2 regions of the Acidovorax sp. GW823-FHT02H02 genome follow, and region 2 is predicted to be linked to the other one. Evidence: riboswitches for the same ligand, from Rfam matches in the RefSeq annotation. Region 2 holds a riboswitch; the other holds the start of a gene.
What was found. Region 2 has a riboswitch for S-adenosylhomocysteine ahead of metH (methionine synthase). Riboswitches for the same ligand answer to the same signal wherever they lie in the genome.
Positions count from the first base shown of each region.

Region 1: another riboswitch for S-adenosylhomocysteine. It lies ahead of ahcY (adenosylhomocysteinase); the one in region 2 lies ahead of metH (methionine synthase).

Region 1 is NZ_JBXAJH010000013.1:27,011-34,475, forward strand. It holds gene AC1RDS_RS14335 (winged helix-turn-helix domain-containing protein) at 146-1,720, opposite strand; gene AC1RDS_RS14340 (group I truncated hemoglobin) at 1,904-2,266, shown strand; gene AC1RDS_RS14345 (class I SAM-dependent methyltransferase) at 2,438-3,283, shown strand; S-adenosyl-L-homocysteine riboswitch at 3,502-3,580, shown strand; gene ahcY (adenosylhomocysteinase) at 3,650-5,086, shown strand; gene AC1RDS_RS14355 (TlyA family RNA methyltransferase) at 5,264-6,262, shown strand; gene metF (methylenetetrahydrofolate reductase [NAD(P)H]) at 6,259-7,110, shown strand; gene AC1RDS_RS14365 (septal ring lytic transglycosylase RlpA family protein) at 7,180-7,465, shown strand, end outside.
Region 2 is NZ_JBXAJH010000005.1:225,719-233,183, forward strand. It holds gene AC1RDS_RS07945 (Pls/PosA family non-ribosomal peptide synthetase) at 1-3,112, opposite strand, end outside; S-adenosyl-L-homocysteine riboswitch at 3,172-3,246, shown strand; gene metH (methionine synthase) at 3,293-6,007, shown strand; gene AC1RDS_RS07955 (shikimate kinase) at 6,202-6,753, opposite strand; gene AC1RDS_RS07960 (outer membrane lipoprotein) at 7,116-7,465, shown strand, end outside.

The DNA.
Region 1 (7,465 bases), on a different contig from region 2:
CTCATGCCGCCATGGAAAACGCAACGCCACGTTCTGGCGGCAGGAAGGCCGACCGTGCGGGTGCCGGCCTGTGGCCCGTGCTGCCCCGAGCGCTGGGCCTGGTGCAATACCTTTTCCACCCAGGACATGCCCTCTTCGGAGGGCGTCATGCCATGCCGATGCGCGCGGCCCCCTGGCGAAACAGGGCTGCGCCCTCGGGGTCGAAGCGGAAAGCCGCGAAAAAGTCGTCGGCCTGGTAGTTTGGTCGCGCCTGGCGTATTTCTGCCGCATAGGTGCGTGCCAGGTCGAGCGAACCCGCCAATGCCAAGCTGTAGGCCGCGATGGCGCGGATGTGCGTGTGGGCGTTGGGACGGGCGGCGGCCTTGACGGCCCAGTCCGCCGCCTCGTCGAACCGGCCCAGGCGCACCAGCGCCATGGCGCGGGTCCCCAGCATGCCGAAAAGCAGCGGGTCGAAGGGGCTGAGCAGGCGCGAGTGGTCGGACGCCGCGATGGCGGCCTGGGGGTCGCCCGCCTGGGATTGGACAAACGCCAGCGTGTAATGACCCAGCGCGAAGCTGGGACTCAGGTGGATGGCCTGCTCCAGCTCAACCACGGCCGAGTCCTGCTGAGCGCGCAGCCACAGTGCCCGGCCCATGGCCCAGTGGGCCGCCGGGTTGCGGTCGTCGGCGTCCAGGCTTTGGCGGGCCGTGGCCATGGCCTGGTCGCAAGCGGCTGCGCGCTCGGACCAGCCCTGGAAGGCGTTCTGGAAGTGCGTGAACGACAGCCCGGCGTAGGCACGCGCGAAAGTGGGGTCGAGGTGCACCGCCATGGCAAAGAATTGGCGGGCGCGCTCGTTGTCGGCCTGGTTGAATCGGTACATATGCCACAGGCCACGGTGGTGGGCCTCCCAGGCATCGAGGGTGTTGGGCGGGCGCAGCAGGGCGCGGTTGCGCTCGGCCAGCTCGATCTCGCTGGCGGCGATGGCGACGATCTGGCTGCCAATGTCGTCGAGGACGAAAAAAGCGTCGTCCAGGGGGCGGTCGAAGATGTCGGCCCAGACGACGTGCGCGGTGCGGACCTCCACCAGTTCGGCCGTCACCACCAGACGCCGTGCGTGGCGGCGCACGGTGCCGCTCACCACATAGTCGACATCAAGAAGGCGCGCGGCCTCCTGCGGGCCGATGTCGCGTTCATGCAGCGCGAACACGGTGCCTTGTGCGATGACGAACAGGCTGCGCAGCTGGGCCAGCCGGGTGATGACGTCGTGGGCCAGTGCGTCGGCTGTGCCCCCACGCCCACCGGCCACGGGCGAGAGGTCGGCGAAGGGCATGACGGCGATGGACGCGCGGTGCGGATGCGCGTCGCGGGCTTTGTCGAGAGGCAGATCCGGGCCTGCGCCGGGCGCGCTCTGGCACAGGGGGGTGGGCGGTTCGTGTTCCGTGGCCGTTGCCACGAAGCGGTAGCCGCGGCGTGGAATGGTGGCAATGCAAGCTTGGGCCATGCCACTGTCGCCGATGGCCTGGCGTGCCGCCTTGATGCAACTGCTCAGGGCCGACTCGCTCACCACCTTGCCGGCCCACAGCGCATCCAGCAGTTCCTGCCGGGGCACGATGCGGTGGCGGTGCTGCAGCAGGTAGGCCAGCAGGTCGAACACCTGCGGCTCGACCTGGCGTGTCTGCCCCTGGCAGCGCAAGGTGAACAGACGGGTATCGAGCTCACAGTCTCTGAAAGTCAGCAGCACCGGCTACTCCTTCACGGAAGCAGAGCCGGAATCATATGGCGCACCACCATCTTCAGCCAATCTCCACGCCTTCCCCATGGTGGCGCCAAGGAATCTGGCGCGGTTGTGCGTAAGCTTTTTCCACCGTGGCTCGGGCAGACCGCGCAACGTATTCAGGAGTTTCTTGACCGAAAGGAGTTCACCATGGGTACCACGCTTTACCAACGGCTGGGCGAATCGGCGGGCATCGCCCGCCTCGTGGACGATGTCATTGCCGCCCACCTGAGCAATCCCCTCGTCAAAACCCGTTTCGAGAACGCCGAGGACCTGGAGCACACCAAGAAAATGGCGACCGAGTTCTTCTGTGCGGGTGCCGGGGGACCGCAGCCTTACACCGGCAGAGACATGCTCACGGTGCACAAGGGGATGAACATCAGTGAACAGGAGTATCTGGCGGTCATGGATGACATTGTTGGTGCCATGGGCAAGCACCAGCTGGACGATGGCACGAAGAACGAGGTGATCGGCATCCTCTACGCGCTCAAGGGCCACATCATCCGCGTCTGATTCCCTTCTTCCATCACCCGTGTCGTTGTTGCTGCGCATTGCCTTGCAAGGCACGGGCTGCGGTTGAGCGCCCAGACACCAAGGATCAGGAATCGGAATGACCGGGTCTCCTGCCGGCGCGGTCGCGCCGCAGGGGCGGAGGGTTGCACACCATCTATGGAGGTACCTCAAATGGACTCGCAACTAGAAAGCATTCGCGAACAACAGCAAGCGTCCTGGAACCGGTTCTCCGCGGGCTGGAAGAAATGGGATGAGCTGTTCATGGACTTCCTGCGCCCCATGGGCGACGAAATCATCCGTTGGCTGGACCCGAAGGGCCAGGACGTGGTGCTCGATGTCGCCGGCGGCACGGGAGAGCCCGGGTTGACGATTGCGGCGCGCATTCCGCAGGGGCGGGTGGTCGTCACCGACCTGGCGGCGAACATGCTGGAGATCGCCAGGGAGAATGCGCAGCGCCGCGGGCTGGCCAATGTGGAGACCCGCGTGTGCGATGTGTGCGCGCTGCCTTTTGCGGACCAGAGTTTTGATGCCGTCAGCTGCCGCTTTGGCTTCATGTTTTTCCCCGACATGGATCTGGCGGCCCGGGAGATGGCGCGTGTCCTGAAACCCGGCGGGCGCCTGGCCACTGCGGTCTGGAATGTGGCGGAGAAAAATTTCTGGGTGACGGCCATCATGGGCGCGATCAACCGGAACATGGCCTTGCCTGCACCGGCGCCGGGCGCGCCGGGCATGTTCCGCTGTGCCCAGGCGGGCTGGGGCGAGGCGCTGTTGGCGCAGGCCGGGCTGAAAAATGTGTCGGTCAGGGAGGTGGCGGGACGGCTCGACTGCCAGACCGCCGATGTGTACTGGCAGGCCATGACCGAAGTGGCCGCACCGGTGGTTGCCGCACTGGGCCAGGCCGACGAAGCCACGGGAGAGAAGATTCGGGAAGAGGTGTATCGGGCCATCGAGCAGAAATTCCCGGATGGCAATGTCCGGATCGACGCCAGCGCACTCGTGGTTTATGGCGAGAAATGAAGGAGCGCTGCCGTACCTGGGGGGGGGCAGCCACCATGCATGGCAACGGGGCCTGGTGACGGATGCCTCCCCGCGCACTGGGCGCATCGTTGCCGGCGGATGCGGCGCTTGCATCGGTGGGTCCCGCGCATGCCGAGCCATGTGGCCGGGGAATGCGCCCTGGCTGGCGGCCGGGATGGCGTGGCGCCGGGTGCGCGCGTCCGTATAATCCCGACCTCATCCGAGGAGCGTTGCAGCGTCCCCAGCATTGGCGGGGCGTGAGGCTCGGAGTCACTTTCGCAACGACGCTCATCCACTTTCCGCGTGGTGAGCTTTTTCCCTTCCCCCCCGGCGAGTGGTTTTTTCAAACATGCTTTGGAGCAAACCATGAACGCACGCGTCAACGCACCTACCCTGGCCGACAGCGCCATTGCCGACATCGGCCTGGCCAACTGGGGCCGCAAGGAAATCCGCATCGCCGAGACCGAGATGCCCGGCCTGATGGCCATCCGCGAGGAATTCGCCGCCAGGCAGCCCCTGAAGGGCGCGCGCATCACCGGCTCGCTGCACATGACCATCCAGACGGCCGTGCTGATCGAGACCCTGAAAGCCCTGGGCGCCGATGTGCGCTGGGCTTCGTGCAACATCTTCTCCACCCAGGACCACGCCGCCGCCGCGATTGCCGCCACCGGCACGCCGGTGTTCGCCATCAAGGGCGAAACCCTGGTGGACTACTGGGACTACACCCACCGCATCTTCGACTTCGGCGCCAAGGGCACGGAGGGCGAAGGCCCGAACATGATCCTGGACGACGGCGGCGACGCCACGCTGCTGATGCACCTGGGCAAGAAGGCCGAGCAGGACGCCTCCGTGCTGGCCAATCCCGGCAGCGAGGAAGAGCGCATCCTGTATGCCGCCATCAAGGCCAAGCTGGCCGAAGACAGCACCTGGTACAGCCGCAAGAGCGCCCAGATCCTCGGCGTGACCGAAGAGACGACGACCGGCGTGCACCGCCTCAAGGAAATGTCGGCCAAGGGCACGCTGCTGTTCCGCGCCATCAACGTGAACGACTCGGTGACCAAATCGAAGTTCGACAACCTCTACGGCTGCCGCGAATCGCTGGTGGACGGCATCAAGCGCGCCACCGACGTGATGATCGCCGGCAAGGTGGCCGTGGTGGCCGGCTACGGCGACGTGGGCAAGGGCAGTGCCCAGGCGCTGCGCGCGCTGAGCGCCCAGGTGTGGGTGACCGAGATCGACCCCATCAACGCCCTGCAGGCCGCCATGGAAGGCTTCAAGGTCGTGACCATGGAATGGGCCGCGCCACTGGCCGACATCTTCGTCACCACCACCGGCAACCGTGACGTGATCACCTTCGAACACATGAAGGCCATGAAGGACCAGGCCATCGTCTGCAACATCGGCCACTTCGACAATGAGATCCAGGTCGCCAAGCTCGAAGAACACTGCCAGTGGGAAGAGATCAAGCCCCAGGTGGACCATGTGATCTTCGCCGACGGCAAGCGCATCATCCTGCTGGCCAAGGGCCGCCTGGTGAACCTGGGCTGCGGCACGGGCCACCCGAGCTTCGTGATGTCGAACTCGTTCGCCAACCAGACCATCGCGCAGATCGAGCTGTTCACCCACCCCGAAGGCTACGACGTGGGCAAGGTCTACGTGCTGCCCAAGCACCTCGACGAGAAGGTGGCACGCCTGCACCTCAAGAAGGTGGGCGCCATGCTGACCGAGCTGAGCGACGAGCAGGCCGCCTACATCGGCGTGCCCAAGCAGGGCCCCTACAAGCCCGACACCTACAGGTACTGATTCCCCCTCGGGCGCTTGCGCCTTCCCCCTGAGGGGGACGCCACCAGCGGCCCGGCAAAGCCGGTTCCGCGGTGGCGCTGGCGGGTGGCGCGGCTCAATGATGCTATTTTTATATGAGCTGCTGGCGCTTGATTTACTAACGCTACCAGCTGACTTGACTCAAAAAGGATGGGCGCGATGCGCGCAGATGTGTTTTTGGTGGAACGTGGCCATGCGGCCACGCGCTCGCAGGCGCAGCGGCTGATTGCCGCGGGCGTGGAGTGGCGCCTGTCGCCGCTGGCGCCCTGGCAGAAGGTGGCCAAGAACGGGGACGAAATCCCGTCCGTGGCCGAGGTGCGGCTGCTCGACGATGCCGAGGCCAAGTACATCTCGCGTGGCGGCCTCAAGCTCGAAGGGGCGCTGCGGGCCACCGGCCTGTCGGTGGCGGGGTTGCGCTGCTTGGATGTGGGGCAGAGCACGGGCGGCTTTACCGACTGCCTGCTGCAGCAGGGCGCGGCCCAGGTGATTGGCGTGGATGTGGGCCATGGCCAGCTGCACGAGCGGCTGCGCGCTGATCTGCGCGTGGTCTGCGTCGAGGGCGTGAATGCGCGCTCGCTGACGGCGCAGGCCTTGCAGGATGCCTGTGAGCTGGCCCTGTCGGAAGTGATCGAGGCCGAAGAGGACAACGAGACCCAGCCCGAGGCACCCTACAGCTGGATGCGCAATGGCGGGCAGGTGGACGAGGCCTACGACGACAGCAACGATGCCAAGGACCAGGACATCGAAGCCTTCAAGTCCGAGCGCGCCGCCCGCGCCAAGGCCCGCGAACAGGGAATGCTGCCGGTGGAGCGCCGCCGCCGGCCCGAATGCGCCGATACCGACATCACACCGGTGTTCGATCTGGTGACGGGGGACCTGTCGTTCATCTCGCTCACGCTGGTGCTGCCCGCGCTGGTGCCGCTGCTGGCGCCAGGCGGCAGCCTGCTGATGCTGGTCAAGCCGCAGTTCGAGCTGCAGCCCGGCCAGGTGGGCAAGGGCGGCATCGTGCGCGATGCCGCGCTGTATGCCGTGGTGGAACAACGCATCCGTGACTGCTGTGCCGGGCTGGGCCTGGTGGTGCAGGCGTGGCTGGACAGCCCCATCAGCGGCGGTGACGGCAACCATGAATTTTTTGTTTTTGCGAGGAGGGGCGCATGACCGCGGCCAACGCACCAGCCACCGGTCTGCCGGTGAGCTTCGAATTCTTTCCGCCCAAGACGCCCGAGGGCGCCGAAAAGCTGCGCGCCGTGCGCCAGCAGCTGTATGCCCGCAAGCCCGAGTTCTGCTCGGTGACCTATGGCGCAGGCGGCTCCACGCAAGAGGGCACCTTCGGCACCGTGCAGGAGATCCTGGCCGAGGGCGTGAGCGCGGCCTCGCATTTCTCGTGCGTGGGGGCCACGCGCCAGTCGGTGCGCGAGCAGCTCGCCACGCTCAAGGCCATGGGCGTCAAGCGCCTGGTGGCCTTGCGCGGTGACCTGCCCAGCGGCTACGGCATGGGCGGCGAGTTCCACTACGCCAGCGACCTGGTGGCCTTCATCCGCGCCGAGACCGGGCGTGATTTTCACATCGAGGTGGCCGCCTACCCCGAAGTGCATCCGCAGTCCAAGTCGCCCGAGGCCGACCTCCAGGCCTTTGCCGCCAAGGTGCAGGCAGGGGCTGATTCGGCCATCACCCAGTATTTCTTCAATGCCGATGCGTACGAGCGCTTTGTGAACGATGTGCGCCGCCTGGGGCTGGATGTGCCGGTGGTGCCCGGCATCATGCCCATCATGGGGTCTTCGCAGCTCATGCGCTTTTCGGATGCCTGCGGTGCCGAGATTCCGCGCTGGATCCGTCTGCGCCTGCAGGGTTTTGGTGACGATACGGCGTCGATCCGGGCGTTTGGCCTGGATGTGGTGACCTCGCTGTGCGAGCAGTTGCGCCAGCGCGGCGTGCCGGGCCTGCACTTCTACACCATGAATCAGAGTGCAACAACGCTGGAACTGTGCCGGCGCCTCGGTTTGTAATGGGGGGCGGGGCCGGGCGTGATCACTGCCACGCGGTGGGGCCTTTCGTTTTTCAGGAAGTGGTGATGGATGCAGCGGACTGACAAGAGTGTGAAGAGCGTGCGCTGGTGCCCGCTGCTGGGGGTGGCGGCGCTTTCATGGGTGCTGGTGGCCTGTGCGCCCCTGCCGGTGGCGGACCCGGGGCTCCCCGAAGCGGCCGCCGGGATGTCGACCGAGCCCCGCAATGCCTGCGAGCTGGCGCAGCAACGTGGCGCGTCCCGGTCGCGGTTTTGCGCGCCGGCGGCCGGCAAGCAGGTCGAACCGCCGCCGCGGGCGAAGCCAGTGCCGGAGCCGGCGCGCAACGAAGCCGCCCGGC
Region 2 (7,465 bases):
CCGCGTCGGCAATAAAGCATTCATCGCCCAGCGTGAGCATGTCGGGCACCAGGCCCAAGGCGGTGGAGAGTTCGGTTTCCTTGCCCACCTTGGCGCCCAGCAGTCGGTACCAGGTGGCCGAATACACGGTGGCGTAAATGCCGTGCAGCACCGCAAGGCTGGACTCCTGAATCTGGTTCACTAGCCATTTGGCGAGGTAACGGTTGCTGTGCACTGGCCAGGTACCGGCCTTCATGCTGGGCAAAAAGGCCCAGCGGATGCCGGCAGAAATCAGTGCGGTGGCGGTGATGAGCACCACGGTGGCAGGCAGCGACAGGGCAAAGAACTTGATGAAGCGCAGCACAAAGGCGGTGGTGGCGTCAATGGTGCCCGTCTCCAGCAGGGGGCGCACGGAGATGGCGTCCACGTCCAGCCAGTCGATCAGCAAGAAAGTGGGGAAGACCGGAAAAAAGAAGACGACGGCGACAAACAGTGAGCCGAGCGCGAAGGCAGCCGACTCCCACGCCAGGCGCTGGCCGCTCACGGGTGGGCGTGGCGTTTGTTGGCCAACGTCGAACGCTCCCCGGTCACGCGCCGGGGAGCCGCTCCAGATACGTGCCGCAGGCACGGTGGTGCCGCTGGCCAGGGCCGACTGGCCATCGACATGGGCATAGTCCTCGATGCGCACATTGCCTTCCACCACCGAGTAAGAGCCGATGCAGGCGTTTGCGCCAATGTCAATGCTTCCGAGCAGCAGCCAGCCGCCTTCAACGCGGGCGTTCTCCAGGTTCACGGCGTTGCCGATGCTCGTACCCGCGCCAATCGACAGCAGTTCGGGTGCGCGCACGGTGAGCGCACCCAGGTTGACCTCCGGGCCAATCTTTGCGCCCAGAGCGCGCAGCCACGCCGCGTAGAGCGATGAGCCGTTGAGCATGTAAACGGGAATTCCCTCCAGCAGCCTGTCGGTCAGCCACCAGCGGTAGTAGGTCAGGCCCCACAGCGGATAGCGTCCGGGCTTGAGCCGCCCGGCAATCAGCCATTTGCCCGCCCAGGCCACCGCAAACTCGGCCAGCGTGGCCAGGACAAAAGCCAACAGCGACATGGCGATGGCAAGCGCAATCGAGTCGCTGGGATCGCCCGTGTAGAAGTGGTACATGAAGAAGGGCGCGAGCCACTGGGCCATCTTCAGCGTGATGAGCGGCGGCAGCGCCAGGGCTTGCGCGATGCCGCAGCGCCAGCGCCGCCATGGGCTGTGCGTGGTGAAGGGGCGCTCAGGTGTCGCGCCGGGGGCCGTCATGCCCATTTGCAGCGCCTGGGCGATGGCGCCGATGCGGCGGTGCTGGTAGATGTCGCGCACCGTGGCCTGGCCGAAGCGCGCGTCGGCGCGCAGCGCGGAGGTCAGGCGTGCCGCCAGCAGCGAATGACCGCCCAGGTCATTGAAAAAGTCCATGCCGCGGCGCACCGGTTGGCCAGGGAACAGTGTGGCGATGGCCGCGAACAGGGCTTCTTCGGCCGGGGTTTCCGGGGTGTCCCCGCCTTCGTCAGAAGCGGCGGCGGCCAGCGGCTGGGCCTTGAGGGCTTTGCGGTCGATCTTGCCGGAGGGCAGGCGCGGCATGGCCGGCAGCGCCTCGAAGCGCCCCGGCACCATGTAGGGTGGCAGTTTCTCGGCCAGACCGTGGCGCAGTGCCGATGGGGTGGGCGGCTCGCCCGAGGGCACGTAAAAAGCGACCAACTGGTCCAGGCCATCGTCGCGCCGCAGCAGCACCGCCGTGGTCCCGACGCCGGGCTGTTGTGCCAGCACCGCTTCGATTTCGCCCAGCTCCACGCGAAAGCCGCGAATCTTCACCTGGTCGTCGGCGCGGCCCAGGCATTGCATCTGGCCGTTTTCCACGCGCGCCAGGTCGCCCGTGCGGTACAGGCGCTGGTCATGCTCGCCCGTGGCCCAGGGATTGGGCAGGAATTTTTCGGCCGTCAGATCGGGGCGCCCCAGGTAGCCGGCGGCCACACCGGGGCCGGTGATGCACAGCTCCCCCGTCTCGCCAAACGGCAGGATCTTGAGCGGCGGCAGCTGGCCGTCCACCACGCTGTCCGGGTCGATCACCTCGATGACCATCAACCCGTAGTTGGGCAGCGCCTGGCCGATCGTCACGGGCTCGCCGCGTCGGAGTTCCGCCAGGCTCGCGGAAACCGTCGCTTCGGTGGGGCCGTAGGTGTTGAACACCTGTCGCCCCGGCGCAGCCCAGCGCTCGACCAGCGATTGCGGGCACATCTCGCCGCCCAGGTTGATGGTGCGCAGGCTGGCCACGTCGTGCGCAAACAGCGCCAGCAGCGTGGGCACGGCGTGCAGCACGGTGACGCCGTTGTCCCGGAGCGCACGCGGCAGCGCCTCGGGGTCGCTTGCAACCTCCCGGGGGGCGATCCACAGCGTGGCGCCCACCAGGTAGCTGATCCATATCTCCTCGAACGACATGTCGAACGCCACGGAGAAGCCCTGGTACACCAGGTCGCCTTCGCGGACCCCCAGGCGCGTGTTTTCGCTGCGCAGAAAGTGGCAAATGCTGCGCTGGGTGATGGCAATGCCCTTGGGCTTGCCGGTGGAGCCGCTGGTGTAGATCACGTACGCCGTGTGGCTGGGCCGCGCGCCCTCGCGGCGGCGCAGCGCAGTGCCATGCTGCAGCGCGGGCAGGGCTGCCAGCAGCGTTTGTTCCGTGTACGCCGGGCACGAAATGCCACCGTGCGCAGCAATGGCATGGCTCTGTTGCTCTGCAATCAATAGCGCAACAGCGCTGGCGTCTGCCAGGCAGGTGGCGATGCGCTCGGGCGGCGTATCGGCATCAAACGGCAGCCAGGCCGCACCCGTCTTGGCGATGGCCAGCTGCAGCACCAGCAATTCGATGCCGCGTGGCAGCCACAGGCCCACCATGTTGCCGGGCCGCACGCCCGCCTCGATCAGGCGGTGCGCGGCCATGTCGGCCAGCGTGTTCAGCTCGCCATAGGTGACCTGGCGCTCGCCAAAAATCAGCGCCATGGTGGACGGGGTGCGGGTGGCCGTGGCTTCAAAAACGTCTGCCAGGACTTCGTCGCGCAGCAGGTCCGGTTCTGCTGGTCCGCGCAGGATGGGGGCAATAGTCATTGGTGGTGATTGTGGCAAATGTCCATGCCTTGGTTGGTTTCGTAAAATCACGGGTTTGCGCTGGCAAGGAGCGTTGCAGCGGCCCGGGTCGCGAGGCTTGCCAGCGCGCTGCGATGCAACGACGCTCATCCCATTAGATCGTTAGTGATGAGCCACACCCATATGCCTCCCATTTCTCCCATGAAGCTGTCCGGCCTGGAGCCCGTCTCCATCGGCGAGGGCACGCTGTTCGTCAACATCGGCGAGCGTACCAACGTCACGGGCTCCAAGGCGTTTGCCCGCATGATCCTGAACGGCCAGTACGAAGAGGCCCTGGCCGTGGCGCGCCAGCAGGTGGAAAACGGCGCCCAGGTCATCGACATCAACATGGACGAGGCCATGCTCGACAGCAAGGCTGCCATGGTGCGCTTTCTGCAGCTGATCGCGTCCGAGCCCGACATCGCGCGCGTGCCCATCATGGTGGACAGCTCCAAGTGGGAGGTGATCGAGGCCGGGTTGCGCTGCATCCAGGGCAAGGGCATCGTGAACTCGATCAGCATGAAAGAGGGCGTGGAGAAGTTCAAGCACGAGGCGCGCCTTGTGAAGCGCTACGGCGCCGCTGCCGTGGTCATGGCCTTCGACGAGCAGGGCCAGGCCGACACCTATGCGCGCAAGATCGAGATCTGCGAGCGCGCCTACCGCATCCTGGTGGACGAAGTGGGCTTTGCGCCCGAAGACATCATCTTCGACCCCAACATCTTCGCCGTGGCCACCGGCATCGAAGAGCACAACAACTACGCGGTCGATTTCATCGAGGCCACGCGCTGGATCAAGCAGCACCTGCCCGGCGCCAAGGTGTCGGGTGGCGTGTCCAACGTGAGCTTCAGCTTCCGCGGCAACGACCCGGTGCGCGAAGCCATCCACACCGTGTTCCTGTACCACGCCATCAAGGCCGGCATGGACATGGGCATCGTCAACGCGGGCATGGTGGGCGTCTATGACGACCTGGAACCCACCCTGCGCGAGCGCGTGGAAGATGTGGTGCTCAACCGCCGCCCTGATGCCGGCGAACGCCTGGTCGAGATTGCCGAGACCGCCAAGAGCGGCGCCAAGGACGAGAGCAGGAAGCTCGAATGGCGCGGCACGCCCGAGCATCCGAAGACCGTGGGCGAGCGCCTGAGCCACGCGCTGGTGCATGGCATCACCGACTTCATCACCGAAGACACCGAAGAGGCCTACCAGCAGATCCTGGCCCGGGGCGGGCGCCCGCTGCATGTGATCGAAGGCCCGCTGATGGACGGCATGAACATCGTGGGCGACCTGTTCGGTGCCGGCAAGATGTTCCTGCCCCAGGTGGTGAAAAGCGCCCGCGTGATGAAGCTCGCGGTAGCCCACCTCATCCCCTACATCGAGGAAGAAAAGCGCCAGGATGAACTGGCCGGGCGCGACGTGCGCAGCAAGGGCAAGATCGTCATCGCCACGGTGAAGGGCGATGTGCACGACATCGGCAAGAACATCGTCACCGTGGTCCTGCAGTGCAACAACTTCGAGGTGGTGAACATGGGCGTGATGGTGCCCTGCCACGAGATCCTGGCGCGCGCCAAGGTCGAGGGCGCGGACATCGTGGGCCTGTCGGGCCTGATCACGCCCAGCCTCGAAGAAATGCAGTACGTGGCTGGCGAGATGCAGAAGGACGAGCATTTCCGCATCAAGAAAATCCCGCTGCTGATCGGCGGCGCTACCTGTTCGCGCGTGCACACGGCCGTCAAGATCGCGCCGCACTACGAGGGCCCCGTGGTCTATGTGCCCGACGCCTCGCGCAGCGTGAGCGTGGCGCAAAGCCTGCTCGGTGACGGCGTCGAGAGCTATGTGCAGGAAGTCAACGCCGACTACGACAAGGTGCGCACCCAGCACGCCAACAAGAAGCAGGTGCCGCTGTGGCCCCTGGCCAAGGCCCGCGCCAACAAGACGCCCATGGCCTGGCAGGCCTGGCAGCCCGCCGTGCCGCGTGCCCTGGGCCGCCGGGTGTTCCAGAACTTCGACCTGGCCGAACTGGCGAAATACATCGACTGGGGCCCGTTCTTCCAGACCTGGGACCTGGCCGGCCCGTACCCCGCCATCCTGACCGACGAGGTGGTGGGCGTGGAGGCCACGCGCGTGTTTGCCGACGGCCAGGCCATGCTCAAGAAGATCATCGAAGGCCGCTGGCTCACCGCCAGTGGCGTGATGGCCCTGCTGCCCGCCAACAGCGTGAACGATGACGACATCGAGTTCTACACCGACGACACCCGCACCGAAGTCGCCATGACCTGGTACGGCCTGCGCCAGCAGACCGAAAAGCATGTGATCGACGGTGTGACCCGGCCCAGCCGCTGCCTGGCCGACTTCGTGGCGCCCAAGAGCAGCGGCATTGCCGACTATGCGGGCCTGTTCGCGGTGACGGCGGGCCTGGGAATCGAGAAGAAGGAAAAGGCCTTCATCGACGCGCTGGACGACTACTCGGCCATCCTGTTCAAGAGCCTGGCCGACCGCCTGGCCGAGGCCTTTGCCGAATGCCTGCACCAGCGCGTGCGCACCGACCTGTGGGGCTATGCCAGCGATGAGGCGCTGAGCAACGAGGACATGATTGCCGAGAAGTACCACGGCATCCGCCCCGCACCCGGTTACCCCGCCTGCCCCGACCACAGCGCCAAGACCGATCTGTTCCGCGTGCTCAACGCCGAAGAGATCGGCATGACCCTGACCGAAAGCCTGGCCATGATGCCCGCCGCCAGCGTGAGCGGCTTCTACATCGGCCACCCCGATGCCGTGTACTTCAACGTGGGCAAGATCGGCGAAGACCAGCTGCACGACATGGCCGAGCGCCGGGGCATGGACGAGGCGGCGCTGGCAAGGCTGCTGGCCCCGAATTTGTGATGCGATGAAATAACGAGCTGCTGGCGTTTTTGCATCAAACGTTCACTGCCAAAGGGCCCTGAAATCAGCAAGGCCCCACATGGGGGCCCTGTGTTTGTCTGCGGGGTACCGGTTGGCTGCGCATGCCGGCAACGAAGAAAGCGCGGCGGCCGACACCCGGTGTGTCTTGCCAGCGTGGGTGCAGCCAATCTCCGTCAGGCCTGCGCAGCCGGGAGCGCAGCGGCGGCGCCTGGCGCCATCTCCAACTGCATCATCACCATGTTGACCAGGGTGCTCACCGAGGGGCGCCCCGTCTCGATCACGTAGTGCGCGGTTTCGCGGTACAGGGGGTCGCGCTGGGCATGGAGTTCGCGCAACTTCTCCAGGGGGTTGCCGCCCTGCAGCAGCGGGCGTGTCTTGTCGTGCTTGACGCGCTTGTAGATTTCTTCGGGCGATGCGCGCAAATACAGCACGTTGCCAAACTGGCGCAGCACCTCGCGGTTTTCGGGGCGCAGCACGGCGCCGCCGCCGGTGGATAGCACCAGGCCGCCGGGCTGCTGCGCCACCTCGGCCAGCAGCTGCGATTCGAGGTCGCGAAATCGCGCTTCGCCCTCCACCTCGAAGAAGTGGCGGATGGTGGTGCCGATGGTCCGCTCCAGTCGGTGGTCCAGGTCGATGAAGGGCACCCCGGCCCGGTGGGCCAGCTGCCGGCCGACGGTGGATTTGCCCGAGCCGGGCATGCCGACCAGTGCGCAGCGAATCTGCATAAATGGTGTCCTGTCTTCTTGCCTGTCCAAAGGCAGGCCGAGTGTAAGGCTGTGGGAGCCGGACTACCCGGATTGCACCGTTTGTCCGATGGGCAAGCGGGCAGCGCCTGGGTAACCTTGCCGGCATGAATGGCCTGAACCCTTGCCGGCCCGCACTGGCGGCGCTGCGGTTGTCTGCCGGCCGTGCGCGCGCCTGTGAAGAGGCGCTGGGTTCCCCCGCGCGGCAATGAGAAATTGCTGAAGGCTCTTACCCCCGCTTACAGGGCTGGCATCCATTCCTGCCGGTGCAGTGTGTAACTTCAGGGCAGACCTGCGAGCGCTGTCGCAGAGGCTGTATTCGATCTGTTGAGAAAGGCAAAAACATGCAACCCACCACTTCCGCTGCTCCCCAGGCCCCTTTGGCCGCAACCCCCGGTGGCGTACCCCTGAAATGGCTGTGGGCCGCCATTGTCGCCCTGGGCCTGTGTGTGCTGGCGCTGGGCGCAACGCTGGTGGCGCAGCAGCGCCCGGACGCGGTGGCCGAAGGCGCGGCCAGGGTGGCGCCTGCGACGCGCACGCCAGACAACGAGATCATTGAGGAAAAAAGACCTGTAGCGCTGGACCAGAAAGCGCCAATAGCTCCTGCATATGTAGCAAATCAGGTGCCTGCAGCACCCATCGGGCAACGCGCCGCGGCCCGAGTCCACCCGCAGGCGCCCCAGCCCGCGCGGTA